One region of the Mumia sp. zg.B21 genome, then DNA from elsewhere that is predicted to be linked to it. Evidence: riboswitches for the same ligand, from Rfam matches in the RefSeq annotation. Region 1 holds a riboswitch; each other region holds the start of a gene.
The links. Region 1 has a riboswitch for thiamine pyrophosphate ahead of thiO (glycine oxidase ThiO). Riboswitches for the same ligand answer to the same signal wherever they lie in the genome.
Positions count from the first base shown of each region.

Region 2: it holds a riboswitch for thiamine pyrophosphate, as region 1 does, so the genes downstream of both, thiM (hydroxyethylthiazole kinase) here and thiO (glycine oxidase ThiO) in region 1, are expected to answer to the same signal.
Region 3: it holds a riboswitch for thiamine pyrophosphate, as region 1 does, so the genes downstream of both, KV100_RS08145 (ECF transporter S component) here and thiO (glycine oxidase ThiO) in region 1, are expected to answer to the same signal.

Region 1 covers NZ_JAHWCJ010000002.1:898,590-905,878, reverse strand. The annotation lists gene KV100_RS13210 (N-acetylmuramoyl-L-alanine amidase) at 1-411, shown strand, start outside; gene KV100_RS13205 (metallophosphoesterase) at 414-1,286, shown strand; gene KV100_RS13200 (FMN-binding negative transcriptional regulator) at 1,241-1,900, opposite strand; gene groL (chaperonin GroEL) at 1,987-3,618, opposite strand; gene KV100_RS13190 (LysR family transcriptional regulator) at 3,844-4,761, opposite strand; gene KV100_RS13185 (EamA family transporter) at 4,836-5,726, shown strand; TPP riboswitch at 5,749-5,833, shown strand; gene thiO (glycine oxidase ThiO) at 5,842-6,999, shown strand; gene thiS (sulfur carrier protein ThiS) at 6,996-7,196, shown strand; gene KV100_RS13170 (thiazole synthase) at 7,202-7,289, shown strand, end outside.
Region 2 covers NZ_JAHWCJ010000001.1:327,782-335,070, forward strand. The annotation lists gene ilvD (dihydroxy-acid dehydratase) at 1-593, shown strand, start outside; gene KV100_RS01715 (acetolactate synthase large subunit) at 878-2,632, shown strand; gene ilvN (acetolactate synthase small subunit) at 2,632-3,168, shown strand; gene ilvC (ketol-acid reductoisomerase) at 3,250-4,278, shown strand; TPP riboswitch at 4,582-4,673, shown strand; gene thiM (hydroxyethylthiazole kinase) at 4,662-5,453, shown strand; gene thiE (thiamine phosphate synthase) at 5,453-6,118, shown strand; gene thiD (bifunctional hydroxymethylpyrimidine kinase/phosphomethylpyrimidine kinase) at 6,133-6,918, shown strand; gene KV100_RS01745 (TenA family protein) at 6,915-7,289, shown strand, end outside.
Region 3 covers NZ_JAHWCJ010000001.1:1,684,969-1,692,257, reverse strand. The annotation lists gene arsB (ACR3 family arsenite efflux transporter) at 1-128, opposite strand, end outside; gene arsM (arsenite methyltransferase) at 125-937, opposite strand; gene KV100_RS08150 (metalloregulator ArsR/SmtB family transcription factor) at 1,023-1,376, shown strand; TPP riboswitch at 1,416-1,535, shown strand; gene KV100_RS08145 (ECF transporter S component) at 1,525-2,166, shown strand; gene KV100_RS19915 (ABC transporter ATP-binding protein) at 2,163-3,629, shown strand; gene KV100_RS08135 (energy-coupling factor transporter transmembrane protein EcfT) at 3,626-4,315, shown strand; gene KV100_RS08130 (MaoC family dehydratase) at 4,371-4,823, shown strand; gene KV100_RS08125 (CrcB family protein) at 4,867-5,247, opposite strand; gene KV100_RS08120 (CrcB family protein) at 5,244-5,705, opposite strand; gene crcB (fluoride efflux transporter CrcB) at 5,808-6,188, opposite strand; gene KV100_RS08110 (CrcB family protein) at 6,185-6,631, opposite strand; gene KV100_RS08105 (hypothetical protein) at 6,836-7,289, shown strand, end outside.

The sequences.
Region 1 (7,289 bases):
TGCGTCGACGTCCGGGGACGGCTCGGCAACGCGGGCGTTCGCGGCCGCGAACGCGCGGCCGACCTCAAGATCAGCATCCACGGCGACGGGGCGGCGCGGTCGGGGCGCGGCTTCCACGTGATCGTCACCAAGAAGCGGGGCGCGGTGGCGCGGTCGCTGCGGCTGGGGCGCATCACCCGCGCAGAGCTGCAGAGGGTGGGGTTCCGGCGCTCGACCTACACCGGGGGCGGGCGCGGGCTGGTCAAGCGGGCCGACCTCGGCACGCTCAACCTCAGCCGCATCCCGACCGCGATGGTGGAGCTCGGCAACATGCGCAACCCTCGCGACGCCCGGGCGATGCGCTCCGCGGCAGGCCAGCGCCGGTACGCCACGGCCCTTGCAGCGGCCGCCACGCGCTATCTCAGGCGGTGACCGTGGCGCACCGGATCCTCCACCTCTCCGACACCCACGTCAGCCGGACCGGCCCCGACGAGGACGGCGTCGACGCCGTCAGCGCGCTCGAGCGGATCCTCCACGACGCGCGTCACGTCCCCGACCTCGACCTCGTGCTCGTCACCGGCGACATCGCCGACGACGGGTCGTATGAGGGTTGTGTCGCCGTCCGCGAGATGGTGGGCGCGTACGCCGCCGAGCGCGGCGTACCGCACGTCTACACGACGGGCAACCACGACGACCGGGCCGCGTTCACGCGGGCGCTCGGGTCCGGGCACCTCGACGCCGGCGGACGCGACGTCGGCAGGCTCGCGGGTGGGTCGGCGGGCAAGCGCGCCGCGGTCAGCGACGTCGGGGGCCTGCGGGTGATCACGCTCGACAGCCTCGTGCCGGGATCGGTGCACGGTGAGCTGGACGGCGGTCAGGTCGCGTGGCTCCGTGGCCAGCTCGCGACCCCCGCGCCGTACGGGTCTGTCGTCGCGCTCCACCATCCGCCTCTGCACGTCGACTGGGCGCCGTTCATGCGCAACGACGGTCTCCGCGACCGGAACCTGCTCGCCGACGCTGTGGCCGGGACGGACGTCCGAGCGGTCCTGTGCGGCCACTTCCACCTCCAGCTCTCCGGCACCATGAACGGCGTGCCGGTGTGGACGACCCCGGGTGTCGTCACCAGGAACGACCGCACGTGCCCACCAGACCGGATCCGCGGGGTTCTGGGCGCCGGAGCGACGGTTGTCGACCTCGGAGGGCCGTTCTCCCCGGTGTTCCTCACGCTGCACGCACGCGACCCGCGCGCGGGTGAGCAGGTCTACCTCGTCGACGCGGTCTCGTGGGACGACGTCGACGAGGACTGATCCATCGTGCCCGCGACAGCGTGCGCCTCGGCGTCGCCTTCGCGGCGCAGGCCGTGCACCACACCGTCGCGATCCTCTGCCGAGCGGTTCTGGCTGAGCTTGGCCTTGCCCTCGACCGAGGTCACGGCCACCTCGACGCCGACGATGCCGCGCAGCTGGCCGTCCACGAACGGCGCGGGCGCATCGGTCACCGCCCAGGGATCGGGCCGCGACCGCTCGTGGAGGTCGGTGAGACGGGTGACGGCGTCGCGGATCCACTCGGTCTCACGACGGACGCGCACCGTGCCGCGCAGCTCGACGCGGCTGTAGTTCCACGTCGGGACGACCCTGCCGTGCTGGGCCTTGGTCGCGTACCACGACGGCGAGACGTACGCCTGCGGTCCGCTCACCACGACCAGGGCCGGCGATCCGTCGCCGATCGTGCGCCAGTGCGGGTTGGCGAGGGCCACGTGCGCGATCACGCGACCCTCCTCGCGCAGCCACACCAGCGGCAGCCGGGTCGCGTACGGCATGCCGTCCGCGCCCACCGTGACGAGGTCGCCGGCACCGACGGCGGCGATGAGGCCGTCGATCGCCGCTGCGTCGTCGAGGGAGTTGAAGCGCGGCACGTACACCGGCCCACCGTACGACGACGCCCCGCCGGTCCGGAGACCGACGGGGCGCCGCGTGGTGCGTCGAGCGTGAGCTCAGGCGGGGTGGCTCAGAAGCCCATGCCGCCCATGTCGCCCATGTCGCCACCCGGCATGGCCGGGGGGTTCTTCTCGGGCTTGTCGGCGACGACGGCCTCGGTGGTGAGGAAGAGCGCCGCGATCGAGGCTGCGTTCTGCAGCGCCGAGCGGGTCACCTTGGCCGGGTCGAGGATGCCCTCGGCGATGAGGTCGACGTACTCGCCGGTCGCCGCGTTGAGGCCGTGACCCGCGGGAAGGCCCTGGACCTTCTCCGCCACGACGCCGCCCTCGAGGCCGGCGTTGATCGCGATCTGCTTCAGCGGGGCGGTCGAGGCGGAGCGCACGATCTGCGCACCGGTCGCCTCGTCACCGACGAGATCGAGCTTCTCGAACGCCGCGGCGGTCGCCTGGACGAGCGCGACGCCGCCACCGGCGACGATGCCCTCCTCGACGGCAGCCTTCGCGTTGCGAACGGCGTCCTCGATGCGGTGCTTGCGCTCCTTGAGCTCGACCTCCGTGGCCGCGCCGACCTTGATGACCGCAACGCCGCCGGCGAGCTTCGCCAGCCGCTCCTGCAGCTTCTCGCGGTCGTAGTCGGAGTCGGAGTTCTCGATCTCGGCGCGGATCTGGTTGACCCGGCCGGTGATCTGGTCCTCCGAGCCACCGCCGTCGACGATGGTCGTCTCGTCCTTGGTCACGACGACCTTGCGGGCCGTACCGAGCAGCGAGATGTCGGCGTTCTCGAGCTTGAGACCGAGCTCCTCGCTGATGACCTCGCCACCGGTGAGGATGGCGATGTCGGTCAGCATGGCCTTGCGGCGGTCGCCGAAGCCCGGAGCCTTGACGGCGACGGACTTGAACGTGCCCTTGACCTTGTTGACGATCAGGGTGGCCAGCGCCTCGCCCTCGATGTCCTCGGCGATGATCAGCAGCGGCTTGCCCGACTGGATGACCTTCTCGAGGACCGGCACGAGGTCCTTGACGGCGCTGATCTTGGAGTTGGCGATCAGGATGTAGGGATCCTCGAGCACCGCCTCCATGCGCTCGGGATCGGTGTAGAAGTACTGCGAGATGTAGCCCTTGTCGAAGCGCATGCCCTCGGTGAGCTCGAGCTCGAGCCCGAAGGTGTTGCTCTCCTCGACGGTGATGACGCCTTCCTTGCCGACCTTGTCCATCGCCTCGGCGATGATCTCGCCGACCGACGGATCAGCAGCGGAGATCGCGGCCGTGGACGCGATCTGCTCCTTGGTCTCGACGTCCTTGGCCATCCCGAGCAGCTGGGCGCTGACGGCCTCGACGGCCTTCTCGATGCCACGCTTGAGCGCGATCGGGTTGGCGCCGGCCGCGACGTTGCGCAGGCCCTCGCGCACGAGCGCCTGGGCGAGCACGGTGGCGGTGGTGGTGCCGTCGCCGGCGACGTCGTCGGTCTTCTTGGCGACCTCCTTGACGAGCTCGGCGCCGATCTTCTCGTAGGGATCCTCGAGCTCGATCTCCTTGGCGATGCTGACACCATCGTTGGTGATGGTGGGAGCGCCCCACTTCTTCTCGAGGACGACGTTGCGGCCCTTGGGACCGAGGGTCACCTTCACGGCGTCGGCGAGGATGTTCATCCCGCGCTCGAGGCCGCGACGGGCTTCCTCGTTGAATGCAATGGTCTTCGGCATATCTCCCGCGATTCCTCCGCGTAGAGGTGGATGGCCCAGGGGATGCCCGCGACGGACGACCCGCGTCCACGGCAAACCCTTCTCGCCGCGACCTTCGGACCTCATCGTCCTGGCCCGTTTGGAACGTTGGCACTCAGATGATCCGAGTGCTAACGCTCTCCTTTCTAGCACTCGGGCCTGGAGAGTGCAAAGAGTGGGCCGGTGCAGCGAGCGAGGGCGACACCCTCATCTCGCCTCGTCGGCGATCTCCAGGAGGGCGTCGAGGACGCATCGGACAGCCGCGCGTTCGGCACGGTCGGGCCTTGCGAGCGCGAACACGTGGCGCCCCGCCCGCACGCCGTCGAGCGGGAGCAGCGTGACGCCGCGTGCCTCCGCTGCTCTTCGCCACAGCCGCGGCAACAGCGCCACACCCTGCCCGGCCGCGACGAACGCGGCCGTGACGTGGTTGTCGAGGAACCGTTGCTCGACACGAGGGGACTGTCCGTCGACGGCGAGCATGGGGAGCAGCAGGTCGAAGGGATGGCCGACAGGGACGCCGATCCAGCGCTCTCCGACGAGGTCCTCGGGTCGCACCCGGTCGCGGCCGGCGAGGCGGTGATCCTGGGGCACGGCCACGTCCAGCGGCTCACGAAGGAGCGGCGTGACGTGCAGGCCCGTCGCCGCAGGGTCCGGCACCGCGACCACCGAGTGCCCGACGACCACGTCGTGGTCGGCGGTGGCCGCTCGGAGCTCGTACTCCGCGAGGTCGAGGTCGCTCAGCCGTACGGTCACGCCGGGCGCACGCGTCGCGAGCCGCGGCGCGAGCGGAGCCAGCAGCATCTCGGCGCCGCTCGGGAAGGCTGTCACGGCGACCTCGCCCGCCACCTCGCCGCGGAACTCCTCGAGGCGGGCCCGGGTGCGCGCGACGACCTGGGCGATCTCGACGGCGCCCTCGGCGAGCAGCCGGCCGGCCTCGGTGAGCCTGACCCCACGGCCCTCACGCTCGACGAGGACGGTCCCGAGGTCACGCTCGAGGGCCTTGATCGTCTGCGAGACCGCCGACGGCGTCCGGTACGTCGCCGCAGCGACCGCCGTGATGCTCCCCCGCTCGGCGAGCTCCCGCACGATCGCGAGCTTGTCGACGTCGATGCCAGCATCCTTCATTGAAGCAACGCTACATCGTAGTCGTAGGAGTATTCGATTGTGCTTCACCCAGGCGCAAGCGCACGCTGGCTCTCGTGACCACCCGCGACCGTCTCCTCGCCGTACTGGTGGCGATCACCTGGGGACTGAACTTCATCGCCATCCACGCCTCGCTCGAGCACTTCCCGCCGATGTTCTGCGTCGCGCTGCGCTTCGGGCTGCTCGCCGTCCCGACCGTGCTTCTCGTCCCGCGCCCGGACGTCAGGCTGCGCTGGTTGATCGGGTACGGCGCAGGCTTCGGGATCGCACAGTTCTTCTTCCTGTACGTAGGCATGCGTGCGGGCATGCCCGCAGGACTCGCCTCGTTGGTGCTCCAGGCCTCCGCGCCCTTCACGGTGGTGCTCGCCGGCGTCCTGCTGCGCGAACGGCTCAGCGGCCGGCAGATTCTCGGCATCGTGATCGCGATCGCCGGGCTCGCCGGCGTGGCGTGGCACCGGTCGCAGACGGCAGCCCTGCTCCCCGTGGTGCTCACGCTGCTGGCCGCGCTCGGCTGGGCGTTCGGCAACCTCGCGAACCGCCAGGCGCACCCCTCCAACCCGCTCCACCTCACGCTGTGGATGTCGGTGGTCCCCCCGATCCCGATGCTGGTGGTCTCGCTGCTCTTCGAGGGGCCGGGAGCCGTCGGAGAGTCGCTCGTGACCGCCTTCACCCCCGAGGCGGTGCCCGCCGTGCTGGGTCTCCTCTACACGGTCGTCATCGGGACCGTCGTGGGCTCGGGACTGTGGACGCTGCTGATGACGCGCTATCCGTCGAGCACCGTCGCGCCGTTCTCACTGCTCGTCCCGGTGGTGGGGATGAGCGCGAGCGCTCTTCTCCTGAGCGAACGCCTCGACCCGTTCGAGCTCGCATCCGGCGCGGTGGTCATCGCCGGCGTCCTTCTCGGCTCGACCCGCGGGCGCCGGGCCCGCTTGACGACGCCGTCGTAGCCCGCCTACGGTGCGGAGGTCCCCACGGGAGCCCGGGCACGGGCTGAGAGGGAGCCGATGCCGCTCCGACCGTCGAACCTGATCCGGGTCATGCCGGCGAAGGGAGGCAGGAGCAGTGTCGCGCTCTCACCGGCCAGCCGGCCGCGACGTCGCCGTCGTCGGTGGTGGAGTCGTCGGGCTCACCGTCGCGTGGTCGCTCGCACGTCGTGGTCACCGTGTCACGACGTACGACCCCACGCCCGCCCGTGGGGCCTCGTGGGCGGCCGCGGGGATGCTCTCCCCCGCAGGTGAGGCGTGGTACGGCGAGGAGGCGCTGCTGCGGGTCGGCGTCGCGTCGCTCGCACGGTGGCCGGACATGGCGGCCGCCCTCGAACGCGATGCCGGGCGAGCGTTGGAGGTCCGTGGGGAGGGCACGCTGCTCGCCGCCGCCACCGAGGACGATGCCCGCGAGCAGGAGCGGGTCACCGCGCTGCTCGACACCCACACGATCCCGTACCACCCGCTCACCCGGCGGGAGGTGCGCGCCCGGGAGCCGGCGCTGCACCCAGCGCTGCGCGCCGTCGTCGAGATCCCCGGTGACCGCAGCGTCCACAACCGCACTCTGCTCGCTGCTCTGCTGGCGGCATGCGCGCGTCGGCACGTGACCGCCGTCGACGACACGGTCGACCTGGTGCGAGACGGCGACACGCTGCGTGTCCGCACCAGGCAGGACGGGCGCGCGCGCGGCCACGACGTGGTGGTCCTCGCCAACGGTGTCGGGCTACGCACCACCGAGGGCGCACCCGAGTGGCTGCGCGACGCCGTGCGCCCGGTCAAGGGCGAGATCCTGCGGCTGCATGCCCCCCGGCCCATGCTGGCCCGGACGGTGCGCGCCGCGGTGCGCGGCCGACCCGTCTACCTGGTCCCGCGCAACGACGGCGAGATCGTGGTCGGCGCGACCATGCTCGAGCGGGGGTACGACACGACCGTCACCGTGGAGGGGGTGCACGACCTCCTTCACGACGCGGTCGAGGTCGTGCCGGAGCTGCGTGACTGCGCCTTCGTGGAGGCGGCAGCCGGCTTGCGTCCCTCGAGCTCGGACCACCTGCCGCTGGTCGGGGCCACCGGCATCCCCGGTCTCCTCGTCGCCGCCGGGCACCATCGTGGCGGCGTGCTCCTCGCGCCCTGGACCGCCGACGTGATCACCGCGCTCGTCGAGGAGTCCTCGCCACCTGAGGGGTCGGGTCACACCGACCCGCTTCGCCTGTCGCCGACACTCCAGGAGGCCCGATGACCATCCGTCTCAACGGCCAGGCCCACGCGCTCGCCGAGCCTCTCACGGTGCTCGCGCTGCTCCGCACGCTCGCGCTGCCACGTACCGACGTGGCAGTCGCCGTCGACGGCATCGTCGTGCCGCGCTCCCGATGGGAGGACCACCTCGTCCGCGACGGCGCCGAGGTCGACGTCGTCACCGCCGTCCAAGGAGGGTGAGAGTCGTGCTGACGACCACCGACCCGTCCCCGCTCACCGTGGCCGGAGTGCCGTTCACGAGCCGGCTGTTCCTCGGTACCGGAGGGGTTCCGA
Region 2 (7,289 bases), on a different contig from region 1:
TCGACGGCGACGTCATCCGCCGCCTCGACGACCCGATCCACGCGACCGGTGGACTCACGATCCTCGAGGGCACGCTCGCCCCGCAGGGAGCAGTCGTCAAGAGCGCCGGGTTCGACGAGAGCGTCTTCAGCGGTACGGCGCGGGTCTTCGACGGTGAGCAGGCCGCGATGGCCGCGCTCGCCGACGACACCATCGGTGCCGGTGACGTCGTCGTGATCCGCTACGAGGGGCCCAAGGGCGGCCCCGGCATGCGGGAGATGCTCGCCATCACCGGGGCGATCAAGGGCGCCGGTCTCGGCAAGGACGTCCTGCTCCTCACCGACGGCCGCTTCTCGGGCGGGACCACCGGGCTCTGCGTCGGCCACGTTGCGCCCGAGGCCGTCGACGGCGGCCCGATCGCGTTCGTGCGCGACGGAGACCCCATCACGCTCGACGTGGCGAACCGTCGCCTCGACGTGGAGATCGACGCCGACGAGCTCGAGGCGCGCAAGGTCGGATGGACGCCGAAGCTGCCCGTCGTGCCGCCGCGCGGCGTGCTCTCGAAGTACGCCAAGCTCGTCGGCTCGGCAGCGGACGGGGCGGTCCTGGGCTGAGCGTGAGGAGGGGCGCACGCCGTCATGTGGGACGGACATCTCAGGATGCGAGACGCGGGTGATGCTGGCTTGACCCTCGGGGGCCCGTCGCGCACTCTTGTCTCGTGCGCAACCTCCTTCTCGTACCCCACTGACGCGCGACCGGCAACGGTTCCGCGTCACCCCTCGAATGCCCGCTCGGGCCGAGGGGTTTTTTGTTGCCACCAGACCGTCCGAGAAGACCCCAGCACGAGGGCAGCCGCCCACCACACGCCGGCGAGACCGGTCCGTACGAAGGGACAGCGATGAGCGAGCAGGTCACCGGGGCCCAGAGCCTCGTCCTGGCACTGGAGCACGCCGGGGTCGAGGTCGTCTTCGGGATCCCGGGCGGCGCGATCCTTCCGGCGTACGACCCGTTGATGGACTCGCAGAAGGTCCGCCACATCCTCGTCCGTCACGAGCAGGGCGCCGGTCATGCGGCCCAGGGCTACGCGGTGGCCAGCGGCAAGGTCGGTGTCTGCATGGCGACGTCCGGCCCCGGGGCGACCAACCTCGTGACCGCGATCGCCGACGCCTACATGGACTCGGTCCCGATGGTCGCCGTGACCGGGCAGGTCGCGAGCCGCGCGATCGGCACGGACGCGTTCCAGGAGGCCGACATCCGCGGCATCACGATGCCGATCACCAAGCACAGCTATCTCGTGACCGATGCCGCGGAGATCCCGCGAGCGATCGCCGAGGCTTTCCACATCGCGTCCACCGGCCGACCCGGGCCGGTGCTGGTCGACATCTCCAAGGACGCGCTGCAATCCGCGACGACCTTCGCATGGCCGACCGAGCTGCACCTCCCGGGCTACCGGCCGACCAGCAGGCCGCACAACAAGCAGGTCCGTGAGGCGGCGCGTCTCATCGCGGCGGCCGAGCGCCCGGTCCTCTATGTCGGCGGCGGCGTCGTGAAGGCCAACGCCTCGACCGAGCTCAAGGTCCTCGCCGAGATGACCGGCATCCCTGTCGTCACGACGCTGATGGCGCGCGGCGCGTTCCCCGACAGCCACCCCCTCCACCTCGGGATGCCGGGCATGCACGGCACGGTGGCGGCCGTCGGTGCGCTCCAGAAGAGCGACCTGCTCATCTCGCTGGGTGCGCGCTTCGACGACCGGGTGACCGGGCACCTGGAGTCGTTCGCGCCCGGCTCCAAGGTCATCCACGCCGACATCGACCCGGCTGAGATCTCCAAGAACCGCACCGCCGACGTGCCGATCGTCGGAGACTGCCGTGAGGTGATCGCCGACCTGGTCGTCGCGCTGCAGGCCGAGTACGCCGAGCACCCCGCCGACTACACCCCGTGGCGCGGGCAGATGCAGGCGCTCTCCGCCCGCTACCCGCTCGGGTACGAGGAGCCGGACGACGGGTCGCTGTCGCCGCAACGGGTGATCCAGCGCATCGGCCAGATCGCCGGCCCCGGCGCGACCTACACCTCCGGCGTGGGACAGCACCAGATGTGGGCTGCCAACTTCATCGAGCACGAGCGCCCCGCCCGCTGGATCAACTCCGGCGGCATGGGCACGATGGGCTTCTCCGTCCCTGCCGCCATGGGAGCGCAGGTCGCCCGCGCCGGTGAGGTGGTGTGGGCCATCGACGGCGACGGTTGCTTCCAGATGACCAACCAGGAGCTCGCGACGTGCGCGCTCGAGGGCATCCCGATCAAGGTCGCCGTCATCAACAACTCGTCGCTCGGCATGGTCCGGCAGTGGCAGACGCTCTTCTACGATGGCCGCTACTCCAACACCGACCTGCAGACCGGCGCCGACGAGGCCCGCATCCCCGACTTCGTCAAGCTCGCCGACGCCTACGGCTGCGTCGGGCTGCGGTGCGAGAAGGCCGAGGACCTCGACGCGGTGATCGAGAAGGCGATGTCCATCACCGACGCGCCGGTCGTCATCGACTTCGTCGTGCACCGCGACGCGATGGTGTGGCCGATGGTCCCGGCCGGAGTCAGCAACGACATGATCCAGATCGCGCGCGACATGGCGCCCGAGTTCGGTGACGAGGAACTGTGATGAGCCAGCACACCCTGTCCGTCCTGGTCGAGAACACCCCTGGTGTGCTCGCCCGCGTCGCGAGCCTCTTCATGCGCCGCGGCTTCAACATCGACTCGCTCGCGGTCGGGCCGACCGAGATCCCCGAGATCTCGCGGATGACGATCGTGGTCAACGTCGACGAGCTGCCTCTGGAGCAGGTCACCAAGCAGCTGAACAAGCTCGTCAACGTCCTCAAGATCGTCGAGCTCGAGCCCACCACCTCGGTCGAGCGTGAGCTCATGCTGATCAAGGTCCGCGCCGACTCACGGACGCGCGGACAGGTCTTGGAGACCGTCCAGCTGTTCCGGGCGAAGGTCGTCGACGTCGGCGTCGACGCGGTGACCATCGAAGCGACCGGAGACCCCGGCAAGCTCGACGCGATGCTGAAGGTGCTCGAGCCCTTCGGCATCCGCGAGATCGCCCAGTCCGGACGCGTCGCGATCGGTCGCGGAGGACGGTCGATCACCGACCGCACCCTGCGGGCGGTCCCCGGCGCGTCCACCCAGACCGCCTGAGCGTACGGTCGATAGGGGCCGTACGTCTGATCCGAGCGGCACCACCCGGTGCCACACGGCACCACGAGAAGGAGCAACCCCGTGCCTGAGCTGTTCTACGACGACGACGCCGACCTGAGCGTCATCCAGGGCCGCAGCGTGGCCGTCCTCGGCTACGGCAGCCAGGGCCACGCCCACGCGCTGTCCCTGCGCGACTCCGGCGTCGACGTCCGCGTCGGACTCCCCGAGGGCTCGAAGAGCCGTGAGAAGGCCGAGAACGAGGGCCTTCGGGTGCTCACCCCGGCCGAGGCGTGCGCCGAGGCCGACGTCATCGTCGTGCTCGCGCCCGACCCGGCGCAGCGCAGCCTCTACACCGAGGCGATCGAGCCGAACCTCAACGACGGCGACGCCCTGATCTTCGGGCACGGCTTCAACATCCGCTACGGCTACGTCAAGCCGCCGGCCGGTGTCGACGTCGGCATGATCGCCCCCAAGGGTCCCGGTCACCTCGTCCGCCGCGAGTACGTCGAGGGCCGTGGCGTCCCCGTCCTCGTCGCCGTCGAGCAGGATGCCACCGGCAACGCGTGGCCCCTGGTCCTCTCCTACGCCAAGGCCATCGGCGGCCTGCGTGCCGGCGGCATCAAGACGACGTTCACCGAGGAGACCGAGACCGATCTGTTCGGTGAGCAGGCGGTCCTCTGCGGCGGCGTCTCCGCACTGGTCCAGGCGGGCTTCGAGACCCTGACCGAGGCCGGCTACCAGCCCGAGGTCGCCTACTTCGAGTGCCTGCACGAGCTCAAGCTGATCGTCGACCTCATGTACGAGGGTGGCATCGCCAAGCAGCGCTGGTCGGTCTCCGACACGGCCGAGTACGGCGACTACGTCTCCGGTCCGCGGGTCGTCGACGCGCGCGTCAAGGAGAACATGCAGGCGGTCCTCGCCGACATCCAGAACGGCGCGTTCGCCGAGCGCTTCATCGCCGACCAGGACGCCGGTGCGGCAGAGTTCAAGAAGCTGCGCGCCGAGGGCGAGGAGCACCCGATCGAGGGCACCGGCCGCGAGCTGCGCAAGCTCATGGCCTGGGTCAAGAGCGGCGACGACGACTACACCGAGGGCACCGCTGCGCGCTGACCCTCGTACGTCCCGACCGGCGGTGAGCCCGGTCCCACGCGCATCACGGCGTGGGACCGGACTCACCGCCGTCGGCGTTGGCGGGCCGCGGGGAGGTCTCCGGGGTAGATGAGACGAGCGAGCCAGCGGCGGGACGCGAGATAGACCTCGTGAACCCCTCCGCGGCGCCAGGCGCGACGGACGCGACGGGCGGAAGCCATGCATACCCCTCGTGGGAAGGAGTCGGGTGGGTTGCCCGAACGCTAGCGGGCCGGTGCGACGTCGCGGAAGGGGCTCCCGGCACTTCTGTTATCGTCGCCAGCAGTTGCAAGGCCGGGGTGCCCGAAGGGCTGAGAACACACCCGCCGAACCTGATCCGGGTCATACCGGCGAGAGGGAGCCTGATGCTCGAACCCCGTACCGCTGCCCACGTCCACGACCAGCTCCGGGCGCAGACCCCGCTGGTGCAGGTCATCACGAACTACGTGTCGATGGACATCGCCGCCAACCTGCTCAATGCCGCAGGCGCCTCTCCGGCGATGGTCCACGACCCGCACGAGTCCGCGGAGTTCGCCGGCATCGCCCAGGCCGTCGTCGCCAACATCGGCACGCTGTCCCCGCCGTGGGTCGACGGCATGCTCGCCGCGGTCGAGGTCGCCTCGGCCACGGGCAAGCCGTGGGTCCTCGACCCGGTCGCGGTCGGCGCGACCACCTATAGGCGCGAGTCCGCCGCTGCCCTGATCGAGCACCGCCCGACGGTGATCCGGGGCAACGCGAGCGAGATCCTTGCGATCGCGACCTCGACGGGGGCAGGGCGAGGGGTCGACGCCGACGCCGATACGGCCGACGTCCGTACGGACGCCGAGGCGCTCGCGTCCAAGCTGGAGACCGTCGTCGCCATGACGGGCGCCGTCGACATCGTCACGGACGGCACCCGTACGACCGAGATCCACGGCGGCGATGCGCGCGCCCCGATGATCACCGCGCTCGGGTGCTCCGCGAGCGCCCTGGTCGCCGCGGCCTGCGCGGTCCACGACGACGCGTTCGAGGCGTCGGCGAGCGCACTGGCGATCCTGACGGCCGCGATCGAGAAGGCCGCGCCGCTCGCCGAGGGTCCCGGATCGCTGCGCTGGCGGTTGCTGGACGCGCTGTCCACGTTGTCTTCCGAGGCGGTCGCCGAGGTCGTCGCGCGCTGATGGTCGGCCCGGCCGGAGACGTCCGTCTCTATCTCGTCACCGGGTCCGTGCCTCACGGTGCGGACCTGGTCGACGTCGTCGCCGACGCCGTCGACGGGGGAGCGACGACCGTCCAGCTCCGCGACAAGCACGCGTCGACCGACGAACGCATCCGGCTGGCCACGAGGATCGCCGCGCGCGTCGGTGACCGTGCGTCGTTCGTGCTCAACGACGACCTCGCGGCGGCGCGCGCCGTGCCCGGTGCGGGCCTGCACATCGGGCCCGATGATCTCCACCCCGCGCGAGTGCGAGAGGTGCTCGGCGACGACGCGGTCGTCGGGTGGTCGCTGCACGACCTGGCCCAGCTCGACGACGCCGAGGCGCTCGCCGCGTGCAGCTACCTCGCGGTCAGCCCGGTGTGGGCGACGCCGACCAAGCCCGACACGACCGCGCCGTGGGGACTCGACGGCGTACGCCGCCTGCGCGCGGCAACGCCGGACGACCTCCCGCTCGTCGCGATCGGTGGCATCTCCGCATCGAACGCCGCGTCGGTCGTCGCCGCCGGCGCCGACGGCATCTGCGTGGTCTCCGCGATCTGCTCGGCACCCGAGCCGCGTGCGGCCGCCCGCACGCTCCGCGAGGTCGTCGACGCCGCCCTCGCCGCACGCTCGGAGGTCCAGCCCTGAGCGCCGTGCCCGTCATGCTCACCATCGCCGGCTCCGACCCCTCAGGCGGCGCCGGGATCCAGGCGGACCTCAAGACGGCGACCGCCCTCGGCGTGTACGGCGCCGCGGCCCTGACCGCGCTCACCGTCCAGAACACCCGCGGCGTCTTCGGGATCCACCCGGTGCCTGCGGCGTTCGTCGCCGAGCAGGTGCGTGCCGTGCTGGACGACCTGGACGTGAGCGTGGTCAAGATCGGGATGCTCGGCACGGTGGAGATCGTGCTCGCGGTCGCCGACGTCCTGCACGCCGCGGACGTGCCCGTCGTGCTTGACCCGGTCATGGTGGCCACCTCCGGCGACACGCTGGTCGGGGAGGACGTGGTGGACACCATCCGTACGACGTTGCTGCCGCTGGCGGCCGTCGTCACGCCCAACGTGCCGGAGGCTGCGGTCCTGACCGGCACCGCGCCGGCGACCGATCCCCACGGGCTGGCGACCGCCGGGCGCGCGTTGCGCGCAGCGGGCGCTGCAGCCGCGCTGGTCAAGGGCGGACACCTCGAGGGTCCGGAGAGCATCGACGTGCTCGTCGACGCGGAGGGTGCGTGCACCTATCGTGCACCGCGGATCGACAGCCCCAACACGCACGGGACAGGCTGCACGCTGGGGTCGGCGATCGCGTCCGGCCTCGCGCTCGGCCTGCCGCTGCGCGAGGCGGTGGGTGAGGCCAAGGACTACCTGACCGGGGCTTTGCGCAGCGGCGCCGAGCACTCGGTGGGTCGCGGCCACGGACCTGTCGACCACCTCTGGAGGTCGCGCGGGTGACGGACGAGAGGACGTTCTCCGAGGCCGCGTGGGCGCACGTCGCGAGCTGGTACGACGCGATCCTCGAGCACCCCTTCGTGGTCGGTCTCGCCGCCGGGACGTTGCCGGAGGACGTGTTCGGCCGCTACCTGCTCGACGATGCCCACTACCTCTCCCGCTACGGCAGCACGCTCGCGATGCTGGCCGCGCGTGCGGGCGACCCGGCGCTGTCAGCCGGCCTCGCACGCGCGGCCGCCGAGGCGGTGGAGGCCGAGCGGCTGATGCACGCGGAGTTCCTCGTGCCTCGCGGCCTCGACCCGGACGGGCCTGATGCGGCGGAGCCGACGCCGACCTGTCAGGCCTACGCCGGCACGCTGCTCGCCGACGCCGCG
Region 3 (7,289 bases), on a different contig from region 1:
CCGGGGACCAGGCGCCCGACCAGCAGCCCGACCGCCATCGCGGCGACGATCCACACCGGCAGCAGCCGGTCGGTCGCCGACAGCCGCCCGGCGAGAGCGGGGCGGGTGCCGGCGTCGGAGACCGTCATGCAGTCGGCTTGGTGGCACGGATGATCGCACCGTGCATGCCCGGGGCCGCCTCATGGGTCAGCTCGACCGTCGCGTCGGCGAAGCCCGCCGCGGCGAGCCCGTCGAGGTACTCGCTGCGCGACAGCGCGCCGGCGATGCAGGCGACGTACGACCCGCGCTCGGCACGGTCGGCCGGCGTGAGGTGGTCCTCGGCGACGACGTCGGAGATGCCGATGCGCCCGCCCGGAACCAGCACGCGGAACATCTCGGCGAGGACCTGGGGCTTGTCGACCGACAGGTTGATCACGCAGTTGGAGATGACCACGTCGACGGCCGCGTCGGGCAGCGGCACGTCCTCGATCGACCCCTTGAGGAACTCCACGTTCGTGGCCTCGGCCTTCGTGGCGTTGGCCCGGGCCAGGTCGAGCATCTCGTCGGTCATGTCCACGCCGTACGCGAAGCCGTCGGGACCGACGCGCCGGGCGGACAGCAGGACGTCGATCCCACCGCCGGAGCCCAGGTCGAGCACCTTCTCGCCGGGGCTCAAGGCAGCGACGGCGAGCGGGTTGCCGCAGCCGAGCGACGCGGCGAGCGCCTCGGCCGGGAGCTCGGCCGCCTCGGCGCTCGAGTACAGGCCGGCACCGAACGAGGGATCGACCTCCGCGGTGGAGCCGCCGCAGCACGAGTCCGCGGCGTCGGCGGCCGGCGCGCAGCACGACTCGGTCGTCGCGAGAACCAGGTCGTTCGTGGTGCCGGAGCGGGCCTGGACGGCGGCGGCGGCGTAGCGCTCGCGGACCTGCTCGACGAGCTCGTCGTTCGTGAGGGTCATGATGTCTCCTGAGATCGAGGAAGTTCGATGCATCGAACACTACCGATTGATCGACGGATGTCAATACGTGTGGCACGATGGGGTGATGGACATGACGCTTCCCGTCCTCGAGACCTCCGCCGGAGCATGCTGCTCGCCGCTGACCGGGGGCGTCCTCGACGACGACCAGGCCGCGGTGCTCGCCCGGATGTTCAAAGCCTTGGGTGATCCGACCAGGGTGCGGTTGATGTCGCTGATCGCCGCGTCCGAAGGAGGCGAGGCCTGCATCTGCGACCTCACCGAGCCGGTCGGGCTGAGTCAGCCGACCGTCTCGCACCACATGAAACAGCTCGTCTCCGCCGGCCTCGTCACCCGCGAGCAGCGAGGCCGATGGGCCTACTACCGCGTCGTCGACTCCGCACTGACCGATCTGGCGTCCTCGCTGCGGACCGCGCCCTAGCGGGCGCTCGTCACGATGCCGCGGGTGCGGCTAGAGTCGACCTCACGACAGGGGAGCGCAGGTGCCCGACGGCACGGTGCGCTGAGAGTGCGGAAAGCCCGCAGACCCTCCGAACCTGCACCGGTTAGCACCGGCGAAGGGAGTCACCGTGGCTGATGCCATTCGTCCTCGCACGTCCTCGACCCGCTACCGCACGATCGACCTCGTCACGGTGGCGATGCTCGGCGTGGCGATCGGCGTGGTGTTCTGGGGATGGAACCAGTTGTTCGCCGTCGTCAGCGGCACGGCGCTGTTCGCCTACCCCCCGAGCTCCGGCCTGATCTCCGGCGTCTGGCTGATCGGCGGTGTCATCGGCGGGCTCGTCGTCCGCAGACCCGGCGCCGCGGTCGGCACCGAGGTGGTCGCAGCCGTCGTCTCCGGCCTGCTGGGCAACCAGTGGGGCATGTCCGTCCTCGTCTCGGGCCTGATCCAGGGCCTGGGGGTCGAGCTGGTGTTCGCCCTCTTCCTGTACCGCCGGTGGGGTGTCGTCGTCGCCGCCGCAGCAGGCGCGCTCGCCGGGGCGTTCGAGGCGGTGTACGAGTGGTACGCGTACTACGCCGACTGGGCCTTCGGCTACCAGCTCGTCTATCTCGTGTTCTTCGCGGTGTCGGGGGCGCTCGTCGCGGGCGTCGGAGGGTGGCTGCTCGTCCGGGCCCTGGCGAAGACGGGTGCTCTCGACGCCTTCGGGGCCGGTCGCGAGCACCACGACCGAGCCGCGGCGTCGTCCACGAGCCCTTCCCCGCGAGCGTGACCGGATCGGTCGCGTTCCGCGGCTTCGGCTGGCGTCCGCTGGGCCGGCGTACGCCGGTCGTCGCCGGCCTCGACCTGCGCGTCGACCCGGGTGAGCGGGTGCTGCTGGCGGGGCCGTCGGGCGCCGGGAAGTCGACGGTGCTCCGGGCGGCCGCAGGGGTGCTCGAGACCACCGGCGACGGCGACGCCCTCGGCGAGGTCACCACCATCGGCCGCGTCGGAATGCTGCTGCAGAACCCCGGCGACGCGGTGGTCGCCGAGCGGCTCGGCCGCGACGTGGCCTTCGGGCTCGAGAACGCCCGCGTCGCCCCGGCTGCGATCTGGCCGCGGGTGCGCGACGCGCTGCGAGCCGTACGCCTGCCGTACGGCATGCAGCACCCGACGTCCGCGCTGTCCGGAGGAGAGCTTCAGCGCTCCGCGCTGGCCGGGGTGCTGGCGTCGCAGGCGGACCTCCTGCTCCTCGACGAGCCGACGTCGATGCTCGACGACGTCAACGCCGACGCCGTACGCCGCTGCGTCGCGGAGGTCGTCGCCGAGACAGGGGCGACCCTCGTCGTGGTCGAGCACCGCATCGCCCCGTGGCTCCCTCACGTCGACCGTGTGGTCGTCCTGGGCCACGACGGATCCGTGGTCGCCGACACCGACCCGGTGAGCTTCGTCGCCACACTGCGCGACGACCTCGCCGGCGTCGGGGTGTGGATGCCGGGGGTCGCCGCGCCGGAGCCGGTCGAGCCGCCGGTCGTGCTGGTCGAGACCGACCGCGCGGTGCCGCGCCTCGATGCGCTCGCGCTGGGCGTCGACCTGCGCCGCACCGACATTCGGGGCGCCACTGTCACCGCGGCGCTGCGCGACGTCGACGCCGCCCTGGAGTCGCGGGCCGTCACCGTCCTCAGCGGGCCGAGCGGGGCGGGCAAGTCCACGTTGCTCGAGGTCGTCGGGGGTCTGCGACGTCCGGGTGCCGGCGAGGTGCGAGGGCTGGGTCGACCGCCGCACCGGATCGGGTCGCGCGACCTCGCCGCGCTGATCGGGTGGGTCCCGCAGAACCCGGAGCACGGCTTTCTCACGACCCGCGTCCGCGACGAGATCGCGGCGACCTCCCGGCGGATCGGCGTCCCGGTCGACGTCGACGCCGTTCTCGTCCATCTCCGGCTGGACCACCTCGCCGACGCGAACCCGTACCGGCTCTCCGGCGGGGAGCAGCGACGGCTGGCCCTCGGTGCTGCCCTGGCTCACCGTCCGCCCGTCCTCCTGCTGGACGAGCCCACCGTCGGTCAGGACCGGGGTACGTGGGCTGCCGTCACGGGGTGGATGCGTGCCGCTGCGGGTGCCGACGCGGTGATCGGCGCGGCCAGCCACGACGCCGATCTCGCAGCGCGGGCCGACCGTGTCGTGCCGCTCGAGGGCGGTCGTAACGTCGCGCCCGGGCCTGTGCCCACGCCCGCACCGGGGGACGACGCTCGATGAGACGCTTCGTCCGAGGGGCCACCCCGCTGGTGCTGCTCGCGATCGGCACGCTGGCGATCGTCGCCTCGCTGGCGGTGCGCGACCTGCAGACCGCGTGCCTCGCTCTCGGCGCGTACGCGGTCGCCGGTGCCGTCCTGCTCCCGTCGCCGAGGTTCGCGCTCGCCCGCTTCGGGGCGATCGCCGTCGCCTCGGTGTCGCTCGTGTGGTCGACGTGGTGGCTTGGTGGGCGTGATCTCGAGGTCGCACTGACCGCGGGTCTGCGCATCGTCGTGCTCGCGCTGCCCGGGGCGGTGCTCGCGGCGTACGTCGACCCGTCGAAGCTGGCCGACCAGCTCGGCCAGCGGTTGCGGCTGCCGGCGCGGCCGGTGGTGGCGTTCGCCGCGGCGATGCAACGCTTCGGTGCGCTGCGCGAGACGTGGGGCCAGCTCGACCGGACGCGACGAGCGCGCGGGTTCGGGCCGACGCACAACCCGGTCTCACGGGTGAGTCACGCGGTCTCGCTCGCGTTCGCGCTCCTCGTGTCCGCGCTGCGCGACGCGTCCCGGATGTCGGTGGCGATGGACGCACGCGGCTTCGCCTCGGCGCAGCGGCGCACGTGGGCGGAGCCGGCGCCGTGGTCCCGCACCGACAGCGCGCTGCTGGCTCTCGGCGTCGCGCTCGCCGCCGTACCCTGGCTCGTCCGCTGAGCCCCTCCCCTCTAGGATCGGGGCAGTAAGCGAGCGCTTAGTGCGGAGGAATCGGATGCGCGTCTTCAAGAACCTGGCCGAGCTCACCTCGTGTGTGGGGGAGGAGCTCGGCGTCAGCGAGTGGCACGAGATCACCCAGGAGCAGGTCGACCTGTTCGCGGAGGCGACCGGTGACCACCAGTGGATCCACGTCGACCCCGAGAAGGCAGCCGCGGGGCCCTTCGGTCGTACGATCGCGCACGGCTACCTCACGGTCTCGCTGATCCCGATGCTGGCCGCGGAGACCTACAAGGTCGAGAGCGTGAAGATGGGCGTCAACTACGGGTCGGACAAGGTCCGCTTCCCCGCGCCGCTGCCCGTCGGGTCCAAGGTGCGCGGTCGCGCGAGGCTCGTCGAGGTCGTGCCGGTCGCCCTGGGTCAGCGCGTGAGCGTCGAGTTCACGATCGAGGCCGAGGGCATCGACAAGCCCGTGTGCGTCGCGCGCACGTTGGCGATCTTCGCGGAGTAGCCGCCTCACGCCACAGGACCGTGTCCGGCGACCGCCGTAGGAGTCAGAGGCTTCTGCTCCATGCGCACCCGAGCAGCGCGAGCGCAACCGCCGCGACGAGCACGCCCAGCCCGTACGTGGCGGCGAGGACGTAACGCTTCTCCCGGACCAGCGTGACGGTCTCGAGGCTGGCCGCGCTGAATGTCGTGTAGCCGCCGAGGAAGCCTGCCCCGACCGTCACCGCGATGTCGGACGGGGCCCGGTCGCCGGACGCCAGGCCGAGGAGGCAGCCCAGCACGAGAGACCCGGTCAGGTTGACGATCATGGTTGCCCAGGGGAAGCCCGAGCGCGACGTCCTGGCTGCGACCGTCCACGTGACCACGTAGCGCACGCCGGCCCCTGCGCCGCCGGCCACGACGAGCATCAGGAACTGGAGGAACGTCACGAATCCGCCCCTCCAGCCTCGTGCCTGTCCGCAGCCCTCCGGTCATGGAGCCCGGACGCGAGCACGATGCCCAGCAGCGTCGCGCCGGCGCCGACCACGACGGTGCCTAACGCGTACGCGATGCCGACGCCGATCCTCGAGTCGTCGAACAGCGCCGCGGTGCCTGTCGCGAGCGCGCTGTAGGTCGTGAGGCCACCGCAGAATCCCGCACCGACGAGAAGCATCAAGCGCCTCGTCCGCTCCGGCGCAGGAGCGGTGCGGGTCAGGGCTTCGAACAGGTAGCCGAGGATGAACGCGCCGATCACGTTCGCCAGCGGCACCACGAACAGCCCCCCGTCCGTGTGCCGACCGGCGAGCACGAGTCCCTCGCGCGCTGCCGCGCCGAGGGTTCCTCCGCAGACGACGAGCCCGATCGATGCTGCGCGAAGGGGCGCGCGTCCCCCTCTCGTCGTGCTCACCGTGATGGGTTCCGATCTCGTCCGGGGTGGCCGGTGCGGCGGCTGTCCCTCCGATTGTCCGTCACACGCGCACCCTCGAGATCTTCGCGGAGCTGGCCGCGGCTACAGGGTCTTGCCCCAGACGAATCCGAGGAGCGAGAGCGCGACGCCTCCCCCGAGGATGCCGAAGGCGTAGGCGGCAGCCGCACCATAGCGCATCTCACGGATCAGCTGAACGGTCTCGAAGCTTGCCATGCTGAACGTCGTGTAGCCGCCGACGAACCCCGACCCGACCACGGCGCGTACGTCTTCCGAGGCGAGCCTGCTGACGACGAGGCCGGTGACAAATCCAAGCACGAAGCAGCCGCTCAGGTTGATGAGCGCGGTAGAGATCGGGAAGGGTGGCTCCGGGTTCCTCGACCTGATCGTCTCGTCGAGGACGAAGCGCACGCACGCGCCGACGCCGCCGGCCACGATCATCAGGAGGAAGAGCGGAAAGGTCATGTCTCCACCCCGGTGTCGCCGGTGCTCCGCGCGCGCAGCCGCGACGCGAGCATGAACCCCGCGAAGGTCGCGACGGCACCGAGGATGATCGTCCCGATGGCGTACACCACGCCGATGCCGACCCGTGAGTCGTACAGGAGCACGGCCGTCTCAGTAGCGAGGTAGCTGTACGTCGACAGCCCGCCACAGAACCCGACCCCGATGAGCTGCATCCACGGCGAGGTGTTTTCGGTGCCAGGCGCCTTGCGGGCGAGCGCCTCGAACAGGTAGCCGAACACGAACGCGCTGAGGACGTTCACGACGGGGACGACGATCGGGATCCCGTCTCTGTTCGGGATGGCGAGCTTGAGGCCCTCGCGAGCCGCGACCCCGACCATCGCACCCACGAAGACGAGCGCGACCGAGCGACCGCGGATCTTCGTCGGTCGGGAGTTCGACGCCATGACAGAAGCCCCCGTCGCATAGTGAGAGTCGCCTCCTGCCGACCGTAGGCCGGACGGTCGATACCCGCGCGCCGGACGTGTCCTGGCAGCTCTGTTCGGCTTGCGGCGGTTCTGACCGCGGCGAACCATCGAGAAACGACGACACCCAGGTTGGTTGTCTGTCCGGTGTCCAGCCGTGAGCGCTGACGAGGGGTAGGTGCGGACGTGCGTGTCGTACTCGACGACGTCAAGGTGCACGGGCGGCGTGGCCTGCTGCTCGACATCGACCACTTCTCGGTGGACACCGGTGAGTGCGTCCTGATGGCAGGCGAGCCGGGCCAGGGGAACACGGCGATGGCTCTGGTCGCCGCGGGGCGGCTGGCACCGTTCGAGGGCAAGGCGACGCTCGTCCGCGACGACGGGACGACGACCAACGACAAGGCGGAGCTGCGGAAGCACGCGGCCGTCGTGGACCTGCCTGCTGTCTCCGAGCCCGACGACGCGGTGCCCGTCGGGACCGTCGCCGCCGAAGGCCTTGCCCTCGCCTGTCGTGGCTCGATGCCCGGCGAACCCACGAAGTGGCTCCGTGCTCACGGCTGGGAGCAGCTCCGGTCGGTCCGGATGGACGCGATCTTAGGAGCCGTGCGTACGGCCCTTCTCAGCGCGCTGGCGGCCGAGC